One region of the Lysinibacillus sp. NPDC093216 genome, then DNA from elsewhere that is predicted to be linked to it. Evidence: riboswitches for the same ligand, from Rfam matches in the RefSeq annotation. Region 1 holds a riboswitch; each other region holds the start of a gene.

The links. Region 1 has a riboswitch for S-adenosylmethionine ahead of ACQKOG_RS04165 (Na+/H+ antiporter NhaC family protein). Riboswitches for the same ligand answer to the same signal wherever they lie in the genome.
Region 2: another riboswitch for S-adenosylmethionine. It lies ahead of ACQKOG_RS21220 (methionine ABC transporter ATP-binding protein); the one in region 1 lies ahead of ACQKOG_RS04165 (Na+/H+ antiporter NhaC family protein).
Region 3: another riboswitch for S-adenosylmethionine. It lies ahead of metK (methionine adenosyltransferase); the one in region 1 lies ahead of ACQKOG_RS04165 (Na+/H+ antiporter NhaC family protein).

The regions. Positions count from the first base shown of each region.
Region 1 covers NZ_JBNNVB010000002.1:347,797-352,861, reverse strand. Annotated here, with positions in the region: gene crcB (fluoride efflux transporter CrcB) at 93-455, shown strand; gene crcB (fluoride efflux transporter CrcB) at 452-781, shown strand; gene ACQKOG_RS04170 (hypothetical protein) at 812-1,159, shown strand; SAM riboswitch class I at 1,398-1,505, shown strand; gene ACQKOG_RS04165 (Na+/H+ antiporter NhaC family protein) at 1,614-2,894, shown strand; gene ACQKOG_RS04160 (DUF3951 domain-containing protein) at 3,501-3,659, opposite strand; gene ACQKOG_RS04155 (DUF2812 domain-containing protein) at 4,016-4,561, opposite strand; gene ACQKOG_RS04150 (PadR family transcriptional regulator) at 4,561-4,878, opposite strand; gene ACQKOG_RS04145 (PA2928 family protein) at 5,017-5,065, opposite strand, start outside.
Region 2 covers NZ_JBNNVB010000025.1:27,471-32,535, forward strand. Annotated here, with positions in the region: gene ACQKOG_RS21210 (MetQ/NlpA family ABC transporter substrate-binding protein) at 1-655, opposite strand, end outside; gene ACQKOG_RS21215 (methionine ABC transporter permease) at 743-1,411, opposite strand; gene ACQKOG_RS21220 (methionine ABC transporter ATP-binding protein) at 1,401-2,429, opposite strand; SAM riboswitch class I at 2,750-2,854, opposite strand; gene ACQKOG_RS21225 (thioredoxin family protein) at 2,919-3,221, opposite strand; gene ACQKOG_RS21230 (toprim domain-containing protein) at 3,238-3,579, opposite strand; gene gcvH (glycine cleavage system protein GcvH) at 3,961-4,341, opposite strand; gene ACQKOG_RS21240 (arsenate reductase family protein) at 4,517-4,873, opposite strand; gene ACQKOG_RS21245 (hypothetical protein) at 5,017-5,065, opposite strand, start outside.
Region 3 covers NZ_JBNNVB010000031.1:27,288-32,352, forward strand. Annotated here, with positions in the region: gene ACQKOG_RS23300 (alpha/beta hydrolase) at 1-488, opposite strand, end outside; gene ACQKOG_RS23305 (gamma carbonic anhydrase family protein) at 625-1,143, shown strand; gene metK (methionine adenosyltransferase) at 1,302-2,498, opposite strand; SAM riboswitch class I at 2,859-2,978, opposite strand; gene pckA (phosphoenolpyruvate carboxykinase (ATP)) at 3,751-5,065, shown strand, end outside.

The DNA of each region.
Region 1 (5,065 bases):
ACCCAACTTTAATTTAACGCCTAACTATTATCTAAAATGGGTATCTCATGATACACTTTTTAATATAGACATTTTAATAAGGAGTCTTTACTTTGAAATCATTTTTAGCTGTTGGAATCGGCGGATTTTTGGGTGCCATCTGTCGATATAGCCTTGGTCTAGTACTTTCAAATAACGGTGGTTTTCCATTTGCGACACTTTGTATGAACTTAATTGGCTGCTTTTGTTTAGCATGGCTATTTACAACGTTTACAAAGCGAACACCTGTTATTATAGGAATTGGTACTGGCTTTTTTGGTGCTTTTACAACCTTTTCAACATTTTCTTTAGAAACGCTATTACTTTTGCAGGATAGTAAATGGCTACAAGCCGTTCTTTATATTTTTGTAAGTGTTTTTGGCGGTTTAGCTTGTGCATGGCTAGGATTTAAACTAGCAAAGGGGCGCTTCGTATGATAATGATTGGTATCGGTGGATTTTTGGGTGCACTAACAAGATTTTATCTAGGAAGATTGATTGTCCATACATACCCATGGGCAACATTTTTTATTAATATAACGGGTTCTTTTGCACTTGGCTTTCTATTTGCATTACATCCAAATGATTGGATTTGGCAGTTTATAGGGCTTGGTTTTTTAGGAGCATATACGACCTTTTCAACATTTGGTTTTGAATGTTTGCAACTCTTAGAGCAGAAAAAATGGAGGCAAGCGATTATTTATATATGCACTACAGTTTTATTCGGTTTACTTTTCGCGGCACTTGGCTTTGTCCTTGTGTAGCAGCATTTTTGAAATACTAGAGGTGATTTTTTGACACAGCCGTCCATTGAACAATTACAAGCGCTCGAAGCTGAAATTGAACAAACATTATATACTTTAATCGACTTAGAACTAGAAGAAAACTTTCCAGAAATGAATACTCGCTTTGCACAATTACTTGCAAAGGTTCAGGCTACTCAGTTAATTGATTATAAACTTGACGTCCTCGTTGATTCTCAAGGATTGGCAACAGAAACCTGCACTCTACTACAAAGTTTAATAGAAGCAAAGGCTAGACCACAAAAAAGACAACGCCTCCTAACACATCGTATGATTTTAAAAATATGGCTACGTAAAAATCAACGCTTTATGACGGAATTTTTACCACAAATGTTTTAGGTGAGGCGCCCCTCCAATTCTAAGGGCGCCTCCTTTTTCCCCCTTTCAGTTGTTAAATCAAGTTGTGCTGCGTAAAAACAGCGACACCAAAAATTCACGCTTTCCTATCCTCTAAACCTCTTACTTGTTCAATTTCCTTAATTAATATAGCTTTTAAACCAAGCTTGATTAAAAATATGTTGCAAAAATCGACTTTTTATTATAATATTTATTATTGTGAAAAAAATAATATATTTGCTTCTTATCAAGAGAGATGGAGGGACTGGCCCGATGAAATCTCGGCAGCGGAACTTATGATTTAAGTTACTGTGCCAAATCCAGCAGGCAAAGGCTTGATAGATAAGAGGAGTGTTTTATAGATATAAGGCCTCTTCTTGTTGTTACAAGAAGAGGCCTTTTTATCGTAAAAAGAATGGACAAAAGACGTGTCCAATTTTATTTTTTGGAGGTAGACATGAAGAAAGAGAATCCATGGGCGCTGATCCCATTTGTTGTTTTTTTAATTTTATTTATTGGTTCAGGGGTTATTACAGGTGATTTTTACGCCTTCCCTGTCATTGTAGCCATTTCTATTTCAGGCGCTGTGGCTTTGGCAATGAATCGAAAAGAATCGTTTGCGCAAAAGGTTGATATTTTTTGCAAAGGCGCAGGAAACTTAAATGTCATGCTGATGGTCATTATTTTTCTCTTGGCTGGTGCCTTTTCAGCGGTAGCAAAAGGCATGGGGGCAGTGGACTCCACTGTAAACTTTGCTTTATCGGTCGTTCCGCCAAACTTACTTGTCGTAGGCTTGTTCATCATCGCCTGCTTTATCTCCCTATCAATGGGTACATCGGTGGGAACGATTGTTGCACTGGCTCCAATTGGAGTTGGGATAAGCGAGCATATCGACCTTTCCATGGCTTTAGTAATGGCAGCGATTGTTGGCGGTTCGATGTTTGGCGATAATTTATCTTTTATTTCAGATACAACAATTACTGCCGTTCGTTCACAAGGTGCACAAATGAAGGATAAATTTAAGGTGAATTTTTGGATTGTGTTGCCGGCAGCTATTGTAACGAGCCTTATTTTAGGAGTTATCACAATGGGTGAAACTGCACAAGTGGAGCATTTAAGCTATAGTTGGGTAAAAATTGTTCCCTATGTTTTGGTTATTATTTTAGCGTTAGCTGGAATGAATGTTTTCCTTGTTCTGGCATCTGGGATTGTTCTTGCCGGGGCTGTTGGCTTAGCGGATGGCAGCTATCACTTAATGAGCCTTTTTCAAAAGATCGGCGAAGGAATGTCAGGCATGTATGAAATGGCATTCCTTGCGATATTAATAGCTGGAATGGTGGAGGTTATTAAGTTTAACGGAGGGATTGACTTTCTACTTCACCTTGCAACAAAAAGGATTAAATCGAAAAAAGGTGCTGAATTTGGCATTGCCGGCCTAGTGGGTTTAACAAATTTATCTACGGCCAATAATACGATTGCTATTTTAATTGCTGGTCCACTTGCAAAAAATATTGCTGAACAGTATGAGATTGAGCCGAGAAAATCCGCAAGTATATTAGATATTTTCTCCTGTACGATCCAAGGTCTACTGCCATACGGAGCCCAATTCCTGGCAGCCGCAAGCGTAGCCGGAATATCGCCAGTGAGCATGCTGCAATACTCTTTCTATCCAGTCCTTATAGGAATTTGCGGAACCATTGCTATCCTCATCGGATACCCGAAAGAAAAGAAAGCCTGAGCTTCATCACTTAAAAAAAAATATTGTTTTACCATTAAAATAATCCAATTGTTTTGAAAGAAATAATCAAAACGATTGGATTTTTTATTTGAGGCTATTCATTTTTTGTGATAGAGATAATACTTAAAAGTTACAATTACACTTTCTCATTAGTTATTTCGTAGCGTCTATATTTGAACATAAATCCAATTCCAAGAATAGGTCCAATCGCTAATATTGTAAAGATCCACTCCCATCCAATGATCCTCAGTATAATAGGGATTAGATTTATTGAAAATATAGTAAGTAAGAAACCAATACACATTTGAAAAGTAAGGGCTGTACCTACATAATCAACCTCGGCTATGTCTGAAACTAACCTTCCTAAAAACAAAATCATTCTTTGATCTATACGAAAAGGTTGGATTGTCATTTACACAAAATTATTGACTGTCCCTTGATTAAATAATACCAAATACAGGATAAAATTCCTTCGTAAATCTTATCATTGATAAAATAAAAATAATCTACTATTATTTCTTATTGAAATAATAGTAGATTCTCATATTTTATACTATTAGTTACATGAAGCCTGCAGCTTACTGTTTGATGTTTGTAACCACTCACTTAATTGTCATGTTTACCTCTACCATTCATGGCATCATCATATGGTGTATAGGTCATAGTAGGTACTTTCTTTTTCACAAAAACGCGATATATTGCCCGAACCAAAATGCTTGAAAAAATCAGACTTACAATAAGCGCAACACTATTCCCAATATTCATTCCATCCTATCCTTTCTCACTGAGTAGTTAGTTATAGTTTTCCTACTTTGCAAGTGTACTACTAATTAATGTAGGCAACTGTACTATTATATTGTCATCAAACATTGGACATGCCAAGATTGTAATATAATGATCTAAAACACCCCAATTATTTTCGAAATAATTAGATATCTATATTCTACATACTAATACTTCGGCACGAAGTCAAATTTTTCCTGTGGTTCAGTTTATCTTTTCTTCATAACACTACGCTTGGACCAAGCGGCTCATCGAAATCGCCTAGTTGAAACAGAAACCCACCCCCTCATTTTACCGAACATGAAAAAAACAGCTGATAAACTTCAGCTGTTCGTTCTTTATATATGCTTTGATTTTAATCGTAGGTTCTTCCACATATGATAGTATACTCCACCAGAAGTCATCACTGCTGGAACAGTAAAAATAAAGGAATATTCAAATCCTTGCTCTGCAACGTGTTGAATTGTCCCAGTGGTAAACATCATAAATATCCACAAAACCATCGTTATAGCAAGAGAAATAGATGCAGCTAGGTTTACAGGCTTTGCAAGACGCGCTAGTTTATCAATAGAAGACTCAGCGTCACTATATATGGGTGTAGTTTCTGGTGCTGCCTTAAAAATATGCATATCTGCACTAGAACAAACATGTGTCCAGCCACCGTAAGCAAATAGCTCAAAATACTCCTCTTCTTCATCCTTCGGTAATTTACGATAATCAATACTAAAAATGACGTCTTCTGGTTCACCTTTCTCTAGCCCATAGCCAGCACATCGAAATCTTTTTAAATGCCACCCATTTGCCGCTTTTTCACTTAATTCTTTCATATCGCGCTCCTCAAAAAAAGCTAAACCATATGATGCCATATATCTCTTATTTCGCACTATTTTTGCCCCCTTTGTAGTCCCTGCTCTGCCAACTGAATCATGACCTTTCTTCTTTCAATATCTTCGAGCAATATTTCTCGACCTTTATCCGTTAAGACATAGACCTTTCTCCGAGAATCCGAATCATCATGTAGCTGAATAAGTTGTTCAGATAATAGTTTTTTAATAATTGTATAAAGGGATGCTGGACCAACTACGAAAGTCCCCTTTGTTGTCTCCTCTATTAAACTCATGACAGCATAACCATGGCGAGGCTCCGTTAAGGCAGCCATAATATAAAAAACAGAATCTGTTAACTGCTCTAATGATTTCATTGTCTACACCTCCAATATATCACAAAATGATATACCATTAAATAATATATCATTTTGTGATATATAGAGCAACTCTATAAAAAACCCCCTCACAAGTCGTTACTTGGAGGGGATAAATAATTCTACGCTCTTTAATTTTCACTGAACTGGGCGATTCCAACGTAGCTGATATCTGAACATTTCTTTT
Region 2 (5,065 bases), on a different contig from region 1:
CGATTGCGTAGTTAGAATTGATAAGAACTGCATCACCTTCATTATTTTCATACATTTGTACAAGCATTTCAGGAGCTGTATTTGCATCGAATTTGAAGTTTTTAGTATTTTCTACAATATCCTTAAGTTCAGCAGATGTTTTATTTACTCCATCCTTAAGTTTAATTAAGCCCTTAGCTTCTAATAATGAAAGCATACGTCCGTGATCTGCAACTGAGCTAGAAAGTAAAATTATTGCACCTTCTGGAAGATCCTCAAGAGATTTATATTTTTTAGAGTAAATACCGATTGGTTCAATATGAATACCACCAGCGTTTACAAAATCATAACCCTTTTCTTTAATTTCCTTCTCTAAATAAGGGATGTGTTGGAAATAGTTTGCATCAATTTCGCCAGATTCTAAATCTTGGTTTGGTAATACATAATCTTGATATGTTTCAATTTTAAGATCGATACCTTCTTTAGCTAAAATCGGTTTTGCTTTTTCTAAAATAACAGCATGTGGTGTATTAGAAGCACCTACTGTTAATGTTACATTCTCTTTACTATCACCAGCATCAGATGATGAGCTTTTTTCTTCTTTTTTACCAGCACCACAAGCGGCTAGAGCTAGTACTAATACAGATAAAAATAATCCTGTTAATAACTTCTTCATTTTATTACTCTCCCTTTTCCTATATAAAATATGTTAGCGGTATGAAACCGAGATAACCTTTTAGATGTTCATAGTATGATGCTCTTTTTAGCGTTTATCTGTTTTGGTTGTAATTAAGTCGCCAATCCATTGAATAATAAATACTACTATTAAGATTAAAATAGTTGCCATTAAAGTTACATCTGTGCGATTACGTTGGAAACCATCTAAGAATGCTAAGTTTCCTAGACCACCTGCGCCGATAATACCTGCCATCGCAGTATAACCAACAAGTGCTACAGCAGTTACAGTAAGACCAGAAATAAGCGCTGGTAACGATTCGGGAATTAATACTTTCCAAATAATCGTTGACGTTTTGGCACCCATTGAACGAGCCGCTTCAATAACACCTTTATCAATTTCGCGTAAGGCGATTAATACCATTCGCGCATAGAATGGTGCAGCTCCAATAATTAATGCTGGTAAAGCCGCATCTGCGCCACGAATTGTGCCGAGTAAAAATTTCGTAAATGGAATTAATAAGATAATCAATACGATAAATGGAATCGAGCGGAAAATGTTAACGATTGATCCTGTTAAAAAGTTTACAATTTTGTTGGCCCATAGTTGGTTGGGACTTGATAAAAATAATAAGATTCCAATTACTAATCCAAGTATAAATGTGATGACCGTAGAAATTGTTGTCATATACAATGTTTCATACGTAGCGTCCCACATTTTTTCCCAGTCGACATTCGGAAAAAGACTAGTTAGCATTTGTAATCACCTCCGTTTGTACTTCGACTGTATTTAAGTAACTCAGTGAAGCAGCAACGTTCGCCTCTGAGCCATCAATTTGCACAATAAGTGTACCGTACGCTCCATTTTTCGTTTGCGAAATATTACCATGTACAATACTTACTTCTACATCAAACTGTTTCACAAGATGTGAAATGACAGGCTGCTCTGTTTTTTCTCCTACAAAGATTAGCTTAACAAGTTGTCCATTAGGGTAATTTTCTTTAATTTGTGCCACAGTTTCCTGTGTTTCCTTTGTATCTGTAATTTGAGAAACGAATTTTTTCGTAATGGCTGCTTGTGGAGCTTGGAATACTTGTAATACTTCACCACGTTCTACAATTTCACCAGCTTCCATAACCGCTACACGATGACAAATCTTACGGATAACGTGCATTTCATGTGTGATTAACACAATCGTTAGACCTAATCGTTCGTTAATATCGACAAGTAGATCAAGAATAGCATCTGTTGTCTCCGGATCGAGTGCAGATGTTGCCTCATCACATAACAATACCTCTGGATTATTAGCAAGTGCACGAGCGATACCTACCCGTTGTTTTTGTCCCCCCGATAGTTGTGATGGATATGCTTTTTCGCGCCCTTCCAAGCCAACTAGTGTAATCAATTCATTCACACGTGCTTCCCGTTTGGCCTTTGGCACACCTGCGATTTCTAGTGGGAAAGCGATGTTTTCTGCAACAGTTCTAGACCAAAGTAAATTGAAATGTTGGAAAATCATACTAACCTTTTGTCTAGCATCCCTAAGCTTTTGCCCCTTTATGGACGAAAACTCTTGATTATTAACCGTCACCGTACCAGATGTAGGCTTTTCTAAACCATTTAACAAACGAATCATTGTACTTTTACCAGCGCCACTATAGCCGATAATGCCGAAAATTTCACCTTTATTAATAGAAAGGTTGACGTCTTTAACTGCTGTTAATTCGCCATTCGTAGTTTTGTATTTCTTCGTAATATTTTGAAGATTGATCATAGCGAATTCTCCTTTTCTTATATCAATTATGCCTCGGCATAATTGTTGCTGTCGCTTCGCTTTCGCACAGATAAACATTACGTCCGGAATCGGCTTTGTGCTTAGGCCTGCAGATGTTTTTTGCGCGAAAGCGTAGTGCTAACGCAGCAACAGCAGCACCGATGCAGGTCAGTTAGCCATTATCGCATGGATGCGATGGTTTTAGGCTAACATCCTCTAAGCACTCCTTTTCGATTCCAGGACACCCGCTGAAAGAAATTAAAAAACCCCTTCACTTAAAGACAAGTAGAAGGGGTCACGTACATATACGCTAAACCGTTCTCTCATCTGTCAAAGATAAATCTTTGGGTGATTTGGCACCTTTTCACGTTTGTGATGGTTGCCGGGCTTCATAGGGCACTTCCCTCCGCCGCTCTTTATAAGAGTTCGATATATTTATTGTTTTTTTAATATATTTGTTACTTTACCATGTGATTAATATTCAGTCAATTAGTTTTTTAACAATTCGTATAAATATGGTACGGATTGGAAGGCATAAACCTTTTCTATCACTTCTCCGCCTTCACATACGAGTAAACATGGTACACTTTCGATTTTATTATCATAAGCTATTTGCTCTATAAAATTAATATTCGCCTTACCAATCTGTAGCTGTGGCAGCAATTGCTTAATAACCGCCATCATTTTCGATGCAACTGCGCACGTTCCACACATTGGCGTATATAAATAAAAGGCAGCCTTTTCACCGGACTGGATAGCCGTGTTCCACTGCTCTTTTGACCATTCTTCCATCTTTTTTCACGCAACCTTACAAAATATATTCATTATGGATTGAGAAATGTGCACGAAGCAATATCGCCGCTAGCACTTTCCTCGGAGTTGTCTCAACTTCCTTATATGTTGGCATCGTACGTAAATGCTCAGCCTCTGGATAATGTCTGTCCATTAATGCCCGTAGCTTATTACCTGATGTATCTGCATCAAAAAATGTATAAAGCTCACAACCCTCATATGGGTCGAGTAGCTCTTCTAATTGATGCACACCAATTGTACCATTTGTACAAAGTATTTTTACGTCTTCATTTAAAATAGGTTCGATTTGAAGTTTATCCGATCGGCCTTCGACAATTAAGCATTTTCCCTCGAACATCACGCCACCCCCATTTAGACATATCCCTTATAATTCATTATATCAACAAACCTTGTCGTTGATACAGTTAGATACCTATTAATAAGGGAATATACTTGCATTTACCTTACCAACTATAGTGGCAGGATGGTTAAGATAAAAAAAAACGTCGGTAGTTTCCGACGTTTTTCTGATCAATTATGCCTCGACATAATCGCGTCAGGAATCGGCTTTGTGCTTAGGCCTGCACGACGCAGGTTAGTTAGCCGTTATCGCATGGATGCGATGATCTTAGGCTAACATCATCTAAACACTCCTTTCCGATTCCATGACATCCGCCGGAGGCTTTAACTTCTTTTAGCTGATGTTTGAACACTCGCTGAAAGAAGTTAAAGGCTTGTCTTATTCTGCAATCATTTCTTCGTATTGCTCAGCTGTCATAAGCTTGTCAATTTCTGAAGCATCAGCAGGCTCTACAACGATCATCCATGCTTTTTCATATGGTGATTCATTAACGAATTCTGGGCTATCTTCTAAATCTGCATTTACTTCAACTACTGTACCTGAGATTGGTGCGTATAATTCAGAAACTGTTTTAACAGATTCTACGCTACCGAATGGATCATCAGTTTTGATTTCGTCGCCAACTTGTGGAAGTTCAACGAAAACGATATCTCCAAGTTCAGCTTGTGCGAAATGAGAAATACCGATACGTACTTTACCATCTTCTACTTTTACCCATTCGTGCTCTTCAGAGTAACGTAAGTCTTTAGGTGTGCTCATGAAAAAAACCCCTCCATAAATATGTAATATATTCATTTTCAGTGTGCCATACTTCTACCATAAAAACAAGAATCAATTATGCCTCATTCAGCTCAATACCTATAGAGGTGAAGAGTTCTGACCTGACGCTTCGCTTTCGCTACATACAACATTTACTGAAACAAGTGAAAAGCGGTTATTTCCAAGCTTGCTCAAAATCTGATTCTTTAAACCCTAAAGTAACTTTTTTTCCATCGGTTACAATCGGACGCTTAATCAACATACCATCTGATGCAAGCAGTTCAAGCTGCTCCTCTTCAGTCATTTCAGCAAGTTTATCCTTCAAGCCAAGCTCTCGATATTTCATACCAGAAGTATTAAAAAATTTCTTTAAAGGTTGTCCACTAGCTTGCCATAAGTTTGATAATTCATCCTTTGTAGGTGGTTGTTCGACAATGTGTACCTCTTCGTATGAAACCCCATTGTCATTTAGCCATTTTTGAGCTTTTTTGCAAGTAGTACATTTCGGATATTGAATAAATTGAATCGTCATTTATAGGCTCCTCTACTTTCATCTTTAGGAACAACATTTTCAGTGTATCCCTCATTTTCTGTAGTATACCATCATAACCGTTACGAGCCAAAATGAAACTCTTCAAGCCAAAGCGTGGGGTTGATTTCCGTTCCGGCTGGAAGCTACTCATGATGCTTTCGGGGGTTCTTGGAATTTTTATCAGCGATTCTT
Region 3 (5,065 bases), on a different contig from region 1:
TCCTTCATCTCATCTCTACCTTCTATACTGCGCGTTAGTGATTCTAATGTAATTTCATGGGTCAGCTTCACATTGGCAGTCAGGGCACTTAAACTAGTTAAAGCATTTGATAGTTTACCTGGCAATAGATTTAAATGAAGCCAAGGTGAAGTTAAAATAATTCCTGCACATTCATATTTTCTTTTTTGCATGGTATGTAGTAATAGAGTCGCACCAAGTCCATGTCCTATTAAAAAGACAGGTAAATTATACGAAAAAGCATTCTCGATTAAATGCCTTGTATATTTGTTGTATTCTTTAAAATCCTCATCGTGAACACTTGAATATCCTACATTTACTCCATGATTAGGTAAATCCCCCATGACTATGTGGAAGCCTTCCAATCTAAGTTTTTCTATAAGCCATGCATACCAACGGTGATTTTCATATGCACCATGAAGAATAGCAACCACAGCCTTTGCTTGTCCATCAGCTTCCCATTTCCACATTTCACATAGTCCTCCTAAAAAAATAATTACACAATGATTATATCGTAATATCTTGATCATTTTAATTTTATATTTCCATCAAGTTGCGTATTTGATACGATAATATTACATCAAAGAAAGAAAAGAGGCGATCCTCATGATCTATCCATTTAAAGGTAAAAAACCCAATATTGACCCTTCTGTTTTTATTGCTGATTATGCAACCGTTACCGGCGACGTTACAATAGGTGCTGAAACAACAATTTGGTTTAACACAGTTATTCGAGGAGATGTATCACCAACAATTATAGGAAAAAGAGTTAGTATTCAAGACCTCTGTTGCTTACATCAAAGCCCCAAATATCCACTAATTATTGAAGATGAAGTAACAGTTGGACATCAAGTAACTTTACATAGTTGTACGATTCGAAAAAAAGCCTTAATAGGTATGGGCTCTATAGTATTAGACGGAGCGGAGATTGGAGAGGGTGCATTCATTGGGGCGGGTAGTCTAGTACCTCCAGGCAAAGTCATTCCTCCAAATAGTTTAGCACTAGGCCGTCCTGCAAAGGTTGTAAGAGAATTAAACGATGAAGATAAAGAAGATATGGAACGCATCATACGTGAATATGTAGAAAAGGGTCAATACTATAAATCTCTTCAACCAAAAAATTAATGTAAAGCAGCTCCACGATTGCTTGGGCAACCGAGCAATATAGGAGCTTATTTTTTTCGTTAAAAAACAGCGAAAGGGGCTAAATTAATGTTAAGCCCCTTTCTGTAATAGTATTTTAAAATATTTCCCCAGCTACTTCATTGCTTTAGCTGAATAGTTTATAAACCTGCTTTTTCTTTTAATGCGTCAGCTTTGTCTGTTTGTTCCCAAGGTACATTTAAATCTGTACGACCGAAGTGGCCATATGCGGCAGTTTGCTTATAAATAGGACGACGAAGGTTTAGCATTTTAATAATCCCCGCTGGGCGTAGATCGAATAGCTCGCGTACCCATTTTACAATTTCACTTTCCGTAACTTTTCCTGTTCCAAATGTATCAACTGCAATAGATACAGGTTGAGCAACACCAATCGCATAAGCTAGTTGTACTTCAGCTCGATCAGCTAAACCAGCTGCTACGATATTTTTTGCCACATAGCGTGCTGCATATGCCGCTGAACGGTCTACCTTAGTTGCGTCCTTACCTGAGAAAGCACCTCCACCATGACGTGCATAGCCACCGTATGTATCAACGATGATTTTACGTCCAGTTAGACCAGCATCCCCTTTAGGACCACCAATTACGAATCGGCCAGTTGGGTTGATGAAATATTTAGTATCGGCATCTAGTAATTCACTTGGAACAACTGGAGCAATAACGAATTCTTTTAAGTCTGCTTGAATTTGCTCAAGTGTAGCTTCTTCATCATGCTGTGTTGAAATTACAATCGTATCAACGCGTACTGGTACATTGTTTTCATCATATTCAACCGTTACTTGCGTTTTTCCATCTGGACGTAAATATGCTAGTTCACCAGATTTACGTACTTCCGTTAAACGACGAGCTAATTTATGCGCTAAACTAATTGGTAATGGCATAAGCTCTGGCGTTTCGTTACATGCATAACCGAACATTAAACCTTGGTCACCTGCGCCAATTGCTTCAATGTCAGCGTCTGTCATAGAGCCTTCACGCGCCTCTAATGCTTGGTCAACACCTTGAGCAATATCAGGTGATTGCTCGCCAATAGCAACAAGAACTGCTAGGTTTTCAGCATCAAAGCCGTATTTCCCACGTGTATAACCGATTTCTGCTACAGTATCACGAACGATACCTTTAATATCTACATAAGTAGAAGTAGTAATTTCTCCTGCTACTAATGCTAAGCCTGTTGTTACTGTTGTTTCACACGCTACACGCGCGTTTGGATCTTCTGCTAAAATAGCATCTAAAATGGCATCCGAGATTTGGTCACAAATTTTGTCTGGATGTCCTTCTGTTACACTTTCTGATGTAAACAGTCGACGGTTTGTCATTTGATTTTCCTCCTATTACTTTTACAAATAATATTTGCGAATTAATACGGTACTCATTACCCATGTCAAGTTCGCCCCTAAGGATTGAACTCTCAAGCCGTTGTTGCTGTCGTTGCACTTTCGCACAGTAAACATTTGTTGCTGTCATTGCACTTTCGCACAGTAAAACAGTTGTTGCTGTCACTACGCTTCCGCACAAATAAACAGCTGCTGCTTTTAACACGAGGATTTTTGAAAGATCCGTCATTATAATAAGGAAAGGACTGTATACTTACCTTTAATTCGTTTTTAACAATAAAAAAATCCTTTTCTCACGCTTACTTAACATGAGGAAAGGAATAATGACTTCGTAACCTTTCACTCTTATCGTTCAAGGGAGTTTCCCCTTGCATCAGATTGGCACCAGCGCATGTCGTGAAATAGTTCATGCAGGTTGCCGGGTTTCACAGGGCCTGACCCTCCACCAGCTCGGGATAAGAGTATCCGTTCAATATCTCATAATACGTAAAAGGTCGAACATTGTCAAATATTTTTAACTTCTTTCAGCGGGTGTCCAACATCGTGCTGTTGCTGTTGCTGTCGCTTCGCTTTCGCACAGACTAAAACCCTTTGCTGACGCTACACTTTCGCGCAAAAAACATTGTCAGGCCCAAGCACAAAGCAGATTCCGGACGCATTGTTTATCTGTAGCGAAAGTAAAGCGACAGTTACAATTATGCCAAGACATAATTGATTGTATTCTTATAAAGAAAGTATGGGATTTATATAGAAACAAATTTGGATTATACTGTAATTTAAAACAAAATAATCCCTACTCTCCACCTTACATCATGTGTTAACATATGTGTAACCCTTTACAGCACATTTTGTAGCAAAAGCAAAGCGTTAGCTACAGAACATGTGGTGGATGAATATGATTGTAGCCCCTTTTCAGTCGAAGACAAGCTCCAACTAATAAAAAGCAAGCTAAAACTTCACATCCTGTGCGAACCCCATGTTAGCCCAAAGCTTCCAAACACAATTTTTGCTGTGTCGAAAGTGAATGTGTGATCACTTATTATAAATAGGGTAAAAAGCATTATCAAAACAAATCAATTTACTTTTTGTCGTTTTCTTGAAAAGTAATAAAATCTGAAAAATAATTTCTGAATTAGTATAGATTATTTAAGCAATTGTGTTATACTATTTTTGAAATTAAGAAAATCTCCCTCAAACTCTAGGGAATACTATAAAAAAGGATGGTATTTAATCGATGAATTCAGTAGAAATTGCAAACGAACTGAAGGAATTATTAAGCGGCGGTAACATTAATGTTCAACTTTCAGTACCACAATTAGCTGAAAAGGCTACTTCTCGTGGTGAAGCTATGTTAACAGTAGATGGCGCAGTTCGTGCAGAAACTGGCAAATACACTGGTCGTTCACCTAAAGATAAATATACGGTAGAAGAAGATAGCACAAAGGATAAAATTGACTGGGGCAAAGTTAACCGACCAATTTCTTCTGAAGTGTTCGATAACTTATATGTAAAAGTAGTAAAATATTTAAAAGAACGTGACGAATTATTCGTATTCAAAGGCTTTGCTGGTGCTGACAAAGATTCGCAATTAAGCATCCAAGTAATCAATGAATATGCTTGGCACAATCTTTTCGCCCATCAATTATTTATCCGTCCAACTAAAGAAGAATTAGCTTCTCATGTTGCTGACTTCACAGTTATTTCAGCTCCTAACTTTAAAGCAGATCCTGCTATTGATGGCACTGCTTCTGAAACATTCATCATTGTATCACTTGAAAAGAAAATTATCCTAATCGGTGGTACTGAATACGCTGGTGAAATCAAAAAATCTATTTTTGGTATTATGAACTACTTGTTACCACAACAAGGCATCCTTTCAATGCATTGCTCAGCAAACGTTGGTGAAGCTGGTGATGTTGCATTATTCTTCGGTTTATCTGGTACTGGTAAAACAACTTTATCAGCTGATCCTGATCGTAAGCTTATCGGTGACGATGAACATGGTTGGTCTGATAACGGTGTATTCAACATTGAGGGCGGTTGCTATGCAAAAACAATTAACCTTTCTTCTGAAAAAGAACCAGAAATCTACAACGCAATCCGCTTCGGTTCTGTACTAGAAAACGTAGCTGTTGATCCAGAAACTCGAGTTTGTGACTATGATGATGGTTCATTAACAGAAAATACGCGTGTAGCTTATCCAATTCAATACATTGAAAATATTGTTGATCCATCTGTTGCAGGTCACCCAAAAACAATCATCTTCTTAACAGCTGATGCATTTGGTGTATTACCTCCAATCAGTAAATTAACAAAAGAGCAAGCAATGTACCACTTCCTAAGCGGTTTCACATCTAAACTTGCTGGTACAGAACGTGGTGTAACGGAGCCAGAACCAGTATTCTCAACTTGCTTCGGTTCTCCATTCCTTCCACTTCCAGCAACAGTTTATGCTGAAATGTTAGGTCAAAAAATTGACGAGCACGGTGCACAAGTATACTTAGTGAACACTGGTTGGACTGGTGGCGAATACGGAACTGGTAGCCGTA